One region of the Oceanicoccus sp. KOV_DT_Chl genome, then DNA from elsewhere that is predicted to be linked to it. Evidence: predicted binding sites of a transcription regulator. Region 1 holds the regulator's gene; the other holds the start of a gene.
What was found. The regulator FNR, encoded in region 1, switches genes on or off when oxygen is low (the NO sensors DNR and NnrR bind a similar motif). The targets are predictions, from matches to a motif close to TTGATNNNNATCAA.

Region 1 (4,438 bases):
ATCAGTATTTGGCGGTGGGCTATCGGGTTTTTGGGTGGGCGTAAGCGTCGAGTTAAAGCGGTTTACTGATAACTCGGTAATAGTTGATCTGTATCAAGCGATGCTTCATCGGGGCTAATTACAATACAGGCCAACGTAAGCACCATGGCGACGGGCAATGAATCTTATCTTGCAGCAATTACAGTCGGATCACCGGCAACTGGTACGGGTTCTTTATCATTTGGAGCGTGAAGTGAAAGCTTATGCTGGTCTGTCACCAGCGAGCGCTGGAGTAGAGAAAATTCTGGATATTCTGGATTATATTCAGGTTTATCCAGAAATTTGGCACCACCCTGCCGAGGATATTATTTATCAGGTATTAGTGGCGCGAGAAGCCAAAGCGGCTGAGGCAGTTGCCGATATTATTGCTGAGCATGAAGTGCTGGAGTTGCTTACTGAGAATTTACTGGCTTATATCAATCAGCTGGTGTCTGCCGATACTGCCAATGTTGCTCATGTCCGAACCCGTTTTATTAAAGCTACAGGTGATTATATTAATCGCCAGCTACAGCATATGGAGCAAGAGCAGCGGCGTTTATTTCCGTTGATTGAGCAGTATGTTGATCAGCAGGATTGGGCTCAAATTAACGTGCAGCTAAAAAGTTTACAGCCGGTATCCGGAGAGTCCGGACTTGATATTTATCGTTCAAGGTATCAATCCATAGCCAGTAGCAGTGCAGTCACGGCTCATTGATTTCAGTTGCACCCCAATTTTAAACTGATATTGCTCTGATCGATGCTTTATCAGCTGATGTCTTAGGAATGTGATAATGAGTACAACGCCAGTGTCCGAGCCGATGGCCATTGATTCCAGGTCGGGCTCAGCTGCAATAATTGCGACTGAGCCAGCCGCGCAAAATAGTAATCATAGTTGCCGGGATGCTGACCTGATTAGTAAGTACGATGTGTCGGGGCCGAGATATACCTCTTATCCAACGGCTTTACAGTTTTCTGAAACATATACCGAAGCAACTTATAGACAGCAGGCACAGGTCAATTTGAAGCAGGGTATCGCGCCAGTATCACTGTATGTGCATGTGCCTTTTTGTCAGAATATTTGTTATTACTGTGCCTGCAATAAAATTGTTACGGCTGATCGTTCAGTAGCGCGTACCTATCTTGATTATTTGCATAAAGAAATCAGCTTGCAGTCTGAATTGGTCGGTAAGTATCGCCCGGTTACCCAATTGCATTTAGGGGGAGGTACACCGACTTTTTTTGATGGTGCTGAACTGACAGAATTGATGCATCTGTTGGCGAGTCATTACAACCTTAGCGATTCGGAGCAGCGGGAATATAGTATTGAAATCGATCCGCGCACGGTAACCCAGGATAGTCTGGCATTGCTCAAAGGGCTGGGGTTTAATCGGCTCAGTTTAGGGGTGCAGGATTTTGATGAGCAGGTGCAACGCGCGATTAATCGCCGCCAGTCAGTCGCTATGATCAAGACGCTGACCGAAACGGCACGATTATACCAGTTCAAGTCGGTTAGTTATGACCTGATCTATGGCTTACCCTTGCAGACCCCCGCTTCATTGGCGGAGACCCTGGCGACAGTTATTGATTTGTCACCTGATCGGATCGCTTTTTATAATTACGCCCATTTACCACAGCGATTCAGTTCGCAGCGCGCTATCGACCGGCTGGATTTGCCCTCGGCACAGCAAAAAATTGCCATGCTGGCATTGATTGCCGAACAATTGACGGCGGCAGGCTATCGGCATATCGGCATGGATCATTTTGTTAAACCGCAGGATGAGTTGGCGCGGGCACAGCAGGCGGGAAAGTTACAGCGTAATTTTCAGGGGTATTCAACATCCCTGGCGCAGGATCTGGTAGGTTTGGGGGTGTCATCGATTAGCTCTTTACACGCGAGTTATGCCCAAAATGAACGAGATTTAGACGCATATTACCAGCGCTTGGATCGAGGCGAGTTACCGATAAGCAAAGGTGTTGAGTTAACCGTGGATGATCAAATCCGGCGGCAGATCATTGTTCAGCTTATCTGTAATTTACAATTGAGTATTGCTTCAATTGAAAAACAGTTTGCTATTCATTTCTCCGAGTATTTTAGTCAGGAATTATTGGCCTTGCAGTTGATAGAAAATGATGGCTTGCTGTCTTGTGAGGGTGATAAGGTTATCATTCATGAGCGGGGTAGGCCGATGTTGCGAAACATCTGTATGTGCTTCGATCGTTATTTGCCGCAAGGGGCAACAGCATCGTTTTCACAGACCTTGTGATTATTCAGTAGCTGTATTCACGAGGTAGGGTGACGGCTTGGGTGGCATGGCGCTATCAATTCAAAGCGCAAGAGTGTGGTGAAGGTGAGAAAGCCAGGCCACAATTTTTTAGTAATAGGAGTTTTGGCCAATGGTTATTAGCAGTACCAGCACGCAGCTTGAAGATGCACAACACAGCTGTCCGCATAATAAGACCATTTCCTGTGGTAACTGCCGTTTAGGGGCTATTTGCCTACCGTTGGCGCTTGAGGATGATGATGTTGTTAAGCTCGATGAGATTGTACAGCGGGGGCGGCCACTGCAAAAAGGCGAGCACCTTTATCGTGAAAGCGACCCGTTTACTTCTGTTTACGCTGTGCGGTCCGGGGCCATTAAGGCCTACCGTTTAACCGGCGACGGTCAGGAGCAGGTCACAGGGTTTTATTTTCCGGGTGAAATTATTGGTATGGATGGCATTAGCAAAGATAAATATGCCAGTTCAGCAAAAGCATTGGAAACTTCTGCAGTCTGTGAAATACCCTTTAACCGGTTGGAGGAATTAAGTACGCAGCTGCCGACCATGCAGCGTCATTTTTTCCAGCTGATGAGTCAGGAGATCACCACGGATCAGCATTTAATTACGCTGCTAAGTAAAAATAGCGCAGAGGAGCGCATTGCTTCGTTATTGATCAGTATTTCCGCGCGTAATGCCCGCCGAAAATTATCCAAAACCAGTTTTCGCTTGCCGATGTCTCGCACCGATATCGGTAATTATTTAGGATTGACGGTAGAAACGGTGAGCCGGGTCATGAGCAGATTTAATAAGCAGGGCCTGGTGGACGTAGAAAGCAAGGAGATTACCTTGTTGGATTTGGATGGTTTGAAAGACATTGCCAATGTGAAAACAGACTTTTGAATCAGTGACTAGTATTAGCGTGAGCACATAAATTTTGTATGTTGCTATTTGTATAAGGTAGCAATAAGTTGATTAAACCTAATTGGTACCATTGTCTTTTCTTGGTAAAGAGTGTGCGTCTGGCACTCACACTATCAATTCAATCTATGACGAATATCGGGCAAAGTAATTTTCAATTCCGCTGCCTTGGCACTAGAATTGATTCAAGTCATGGCTGTTGTTCTGGCCATCATTAATACTATCCTCTTGTACAGAGTTTTTTATTTATTACGGGTTTTACTATGAGCCAACCCCTTGAACATCCTGTTTATAATTATCGAGTAGTCCGTCAATTTGCGGTGATGACCGTGGTGTGGGGGATTGTCGGCATGGGCGTCGGTGTATTGATTGCCGCGCAGCTGGTTTGGCCGGTGCTTAATTTTGATACGCCCTGGTTAACGTTCAGCCGGTTACGGCCATTACACACCAATGCGGTTATTTTTGCTTTTGGTGGTAGTGCCTTGTTTGCCTCATCACTTTATGTAGTACAGCGCACCTGCCAGGTGCGACTGATGTCGGATACTTTGGCATCATTTGTTTTTTGGGGTTGGCAGCTGGTTATTCTTGCTGCGGCTATTTCACTGCCTTTGGGTTATACCAGTTCCAAAGAATACGCTGAGCTTGAGTGGCCTATTGATATTCTTATTACGGTGGTGTGGGTGGCCTATGCAATACTCTTTCATGGCACTATTGCCCAGCGAAAGACCAGCCATATTTATGTTGCGAACTGGTTCTTTTCCGCGTTTATTGTCACAGTGGCTGTGTTGCATGTGGTGAATAGTGCTGCAATACCTGTGAGCTTTACTAAATCCTATTCAGCCTATGCTGGTGCTACCGACGCCATGATTCAGTGGTGGTATGGGCACAATGCTGTAGGCTTTTTCTTAACCGCCGGTTTTCTGGGCATTATGTATTACTTTGTGCCGAAGCAGGCTGAGCGACCAGTCTATTCTTATCGTTTGTCCATCGTTCACTTTTGGGCGCTGATTGCAATTTATATTTGGGCAGGCCCACACCATTTACATTACACAGCGTTGCCTGATTGGGCGCAAAGTTTGGGTATGGTGATGTCGTTAATCTTATTGGCGCCAAGTTGGGGGGCATGATTAACGGCATGATGACGCTCAGTGGTGCCTGGCATAAGTTGCGCACTGATCCGATATTGCGATTTTTAGTGGTGTCTTTGTCGTTCTACGGGATGTCGACGTTCGAAGGCCCGATG
Region 2 (4,438 bases), on a different contig from region 1:
AATAGTATAGTCAAAACCTAGCGTGGAACTAACCGACGGCGTTTCAGCGATATCACTATCCGGCGTAACATTACTGATATCCGGTGATAGTTTTTTATAATCACCATTGGCCGTAGCGAAATTACCATAGAGCTGTAAGTGCATCGTCGGCACATAAGACAATTCAAGTTCAAGCCCCTGCACGGAAGCTTCGGCCGCATTCTGAATAATGGTACCGCCACTGACAGGATTTAAAGAATTAAGCTGCAGGTCCTTAAAGTCATTATAGTAATAAGTGATATTAAAACGCAGGCGCTGCTCTACCCACTGCTGCTTGAGGCCCACTTCGTAGGTCCAGACCTCTTCAGGATCAAAGGATTGATTCAAATCGTCGCCCTGAAAACCACGGCCCTGAAAACCGCCCGCCTTAAAGCCCTTTGCCGCAGAAATATAAAGACTCGCATTATCGTTAACCGTGTAATCAATGGCTGCCTTAGGCGTAAAACTATTAAACGTCTCTTTTAAATTGGCACTACCATCGGTAAATACACCTCCGGTGTTTGTAGTACTACCAAGGAATTCTTTATTGTCGCGAGTAAAACGACCACCCAACGTAAACTCCAGCGAATTACTAGTCTGGTAATTAATCTCCCCGTAAGCGGCATAAGATTTGGTTTCAACATCGTACACCTGACGACTGGTAACCGCCCCCCCAAACAAAGTGTTAAGTAAATCTGCCGAATTATTTTCATACAAAAAAAACATTCCAGTTATCCACTGAAGTTTACTATTGACGTTGTTACTGGATAATTGAAACTCCTGAGTATATTGCTCGGTATCAACCATCTGATCAATATACCAACTGTCCTGCCCCGAAATATCGGTTAAGCGTTTATCCTCAACTGTGCGATAAGCAGTAATGGATTTAGCTTCAGCAAAGGCCAGCGTCCAATCAAGGTGTAAAGACGCGCCGGACTGGGATACATCGCTAAATTGCTGCTGACTGGTTAGCGTTGAATACAGGTCATTAGCAGCTAACGATTGCGTATTAGCATTGATCGGGGTGACATATAGACCATCGCCATCGTCATCTATCTGGTAAACATTAATTCTAGCGTCAAGCGCTTGCGAACCAACATAGTCCAGTGTTAAACGCCCCCCTTGATAACCACGATCACCAAGATCCTCTTCAACCTTCCCCATAGCACTGTCATAACGATCGATATAGCTCTCTTGATCGGAGTGTATCAATGCAATACGACCCAACCATTGCTGCTCAATCAAAGACCCGCTAGCGACCAACTGATATTCCTTCAGGCTACGCGAACCAGCACTTACCGTTAACGATGCCGCTGACTTTTCTGTTGGCGCATTAGTCATTATTTTAAGGGCACCGGTGGTGCTATTGCGGCCATACAAGGTTCCCTGCGGACCTCGCAATACTTCAATTTGAGCAACGTCGAATAGCTTCCAGTTACTACCATTTAAACGTGCAACATAAACATTATCGATATACAGACCAACCGCAGCTTCAGCCGTAGGTACTGACGACTCACCCTGACCCAGCCCTCGCAAAAAAATGCGCGTATTAGAGGCACTACTGGATGAGTAAGTGCTAGTCATACTAGGCGTGTGACTAGCAATATCAGTAATTTCCCATAAATGACGATGACGAATAGCCTTGCTATCGAATGCAGTGACGGCCACGGGTACATCTTGCATTTTCTCATCACGTTTGCGCGCCGAGACCGAGAGAGGAACTCGCATCAATTCTTCCAAAGACAAATCAAACAACGCTAACTCGTCATCAGCCCCTGCTAAAGTAGGTAATAAAGCCATAACGGTAGCGAATATAAATTTCACTTTTGCGTCTCCGACTGATCCTGTATTGCCAGCTTTAATAGTGTAGCGCTAATTGTAATTTCCAACTGGCGAGCTAAAGATAGATTCACCGTGAACTGCAACTTATCATTGATAACTACAAATTCTATGACCGCAGGTGATTGACGATTATTGGTTTTATCAGTGACTAAAACTGTATTTGAATACTGCCATGATGGCAGCGTTTGTAACAACTCAGGACTTGCGTAGACGAGATTGCAGCTGGATACTGTTGCCTTCGAGGTCAGCTCAACAACCTCAAGGGTTTTATTGTTTAGCTTTCGGCCATCAGCCTCCTTGAGGTAGTTGTACACCTTGGGCGCACCCAAAATGCAGTAGCGGAGGTTAGTCGCTTCCCCTTCTGGCCACTGGATAAACTTGCCGAAGTTAAATAGGTAGGCTGACTTAAGCCGCGCCTCCTCTTGCGCAACGTCTCCCGCGGCAAAAACCAGCGGAGAAACCACCAGGCAAAACACTTGAATCATTAAATGAGAGCGTCTTAGGCGTGGGCGTAGCGACCTCATGGCGATATATCCGGCAACTTTATGCTTAAGTAGTTATTCAATATAAACCCTCACCTAACTACAAAGTTTAGTTTGTGAAAGAGTATTTCACAAATCCCTGACTACAAAGCGACCGTTTTCATAATAATCAATATCCAACCGCTACTTAATAACCCCTACCCCATCACTGCAACTCCCAATCACCACCCTTATGCCTCTGCATTACTGCTGCAGACAGTGAAATATTACATTGCGATTGGTACTATCATAGCGACAGTCTACAATCGCAGTCTTTTACGGCTAGCCACGGGACCCTAGTTGATGAGAACGACAGACACCACCTCTTGCCCACTGTGCGCAAAGCCAAATCTGTGTGCTGTCGCCAGCAATCCACAAGCGCAAGACTGCTGGTGCCAACAGACCGTTATTCCTAAAGCCCTTATTTTCAAGGCCAATCAAAGCAACAACAGCAAACGCTGCATTTGTAAAACCTGCGCTACCGCAGCCCAAAAATTGAGTAAAGAGATCAAATAACCATGAACAATAGTCCTACACTGGGGTTTAATTATCTCGTTCAAGGGTTTGAATTAATTCGCAAGCCTGGTATACGGCTTTTTGTCATCGCCCCACTACTAATAAACACGCTTATTTTCGGCCTGCTGATTAATTACAGTTTCACCCAATTCGGCACCTGGATCGACTGGGCTATTGATTGGATGCCGCAATGGCTGGACTTTTTACGCTGGATTTTATGGCCAGTGGCAGTCATTTTGATTCTTACTGTAGTCATGTACAGCTTTAGCATCGTTGCCAATCTCATTGCCTCACCCTTTAATGGCTTACTCGCCGAAAAAACCGAAGAGCTATTAACCGGTAAAGAAGTGGTGGGCTATGAAACAACGTTGCAAGCGCTGCTCTCTTTCCCCAAGAGTATTAGCCGCGAAATATCCAAACTACTGTATTACCTGCCACTGGCCTTGCTGGTACTCATTATCAGTTTTATTCCAGTTATTAATGTCGCCGCACCAGTGCTATGGTTTCTATTAGGCAGCTGGATGATGGTGATTCAATACTGCGACTACCCTATGGATAACCACCAACAAAGTTTTGCGGCGATGAAGAAAGCGATAAAAATGCAACGAATGACGTCGCTCGGGTTTGGGGCCGGTGTTATGGTCGGTACCATGATCCCTATTATTAACTTTATTATTATGCCAATCGCCGTCTGTGGTGCGACGGCTTATTGGACGGAACAATTACAGCAAAACTGCGAGTAAATCGACCGCAAATATATGAAACGGTTATTTTTCTAATAATTCCGCTGGCGGCTGTTGGCAACTTAATTTACTACCCAGCATTTCTTCCAATGGCCCCAATAAAAACGCATCATCTTCGCAGGCAAAACTGATCGAAGTCCCTAAAGCACCAGCACGGCCAGTACGACCTATGCGGTGTACATAATCCTCAGGGTCTTCAGGCAAGGTGTAATTCACCACATGGCTAATACCATCCACATGAATACCGCGCCCCGCCACATCGGTAGCAACCAACACCTGCAATTCGCCATTTTTAAAACGCTGCAACGTTTGCGATCGTTTATTTTGTGGAATTTCACCGGATAAGATACCGCACTTAAAACCACTTTTACGCAAACGCTCATACAACTTACGGGTTTGATCACGGCGATTGGCAAATACAATAACACTGCTGGCCTCTGGCGTTTTCACAATATTTTTCAGCAGAGTATATTTTTCATCAGCAGAAATAATATAAACCTTTTGGTCAACGGTATCGGTTGCCACACTATCAGGTTCAATTTCCAGCTTGAATGGATTGTAAGTCCACTGCTCGGTAAGACTCAGCACATCATCGGTAAAAGTTGCACTGAACAACAATGTTTGTCGGCTTTCTTTATGCGGCGTGCTGCGTACAATGCGACGCACTTGAGGGATGAACCCCATATCCAGCATACGATCGGCTTCATCAATAACCAAAAATTCTACCTGGTCCAAAAACAAATCCTGACGACTCTGAAAATCCAGTAAACGACCAGGTGAGGCCACCACAATATCGAC

Region 2: a site for FNR is predicted at 2,502-2,515, ahead of UNITIG_RS25760 (cysteine-rich CWC family protein). Genes of this name have one in related genera too.

What each region holds. Positions count from the first base shown of each region.
Region 1 covers NZ_FQLF01000002.1:653,424-657,861, reverse strand. The annotation lists gene UNITIG_RS06745 (hemerythrin domain-containing protein) at 158-733, shown strand; gene hemN (oxygen-independent coproporphyrinogen III oxidase) at 810-2,282, shown strand; gene fnr (fumarate/nitrate reduction transcriptional regulator Fnr) at 2,413-3,177, shown strand; partial or broken gene ccoN (cytochrome-c oxidase, cbb3-type subunit I) at 3,459-4,438, shown strand, end outside.
Region 2 covers NZ_FQLF01000005.1:131,279-135,716, forward strand. The annotation lists gene UNITIG_RS17950 (TonB-dependent receptor) at 1-1,842, opposite strand, end outside; gene UNITIG_RS17955 (YfiR family protein) at 1,839-2,384, opposite strand; gene UNITIG_RS25760 (cysteine-rich CWC family protein) at 2,685-2,897, shown strand; gene cysZ (sulfate transporter CysZ) at 2,900-3,640, shown strand; gene rhlB (ATP-dependent RNA helicase RhlB) at 3,665-4,438, opposite strand, start outside.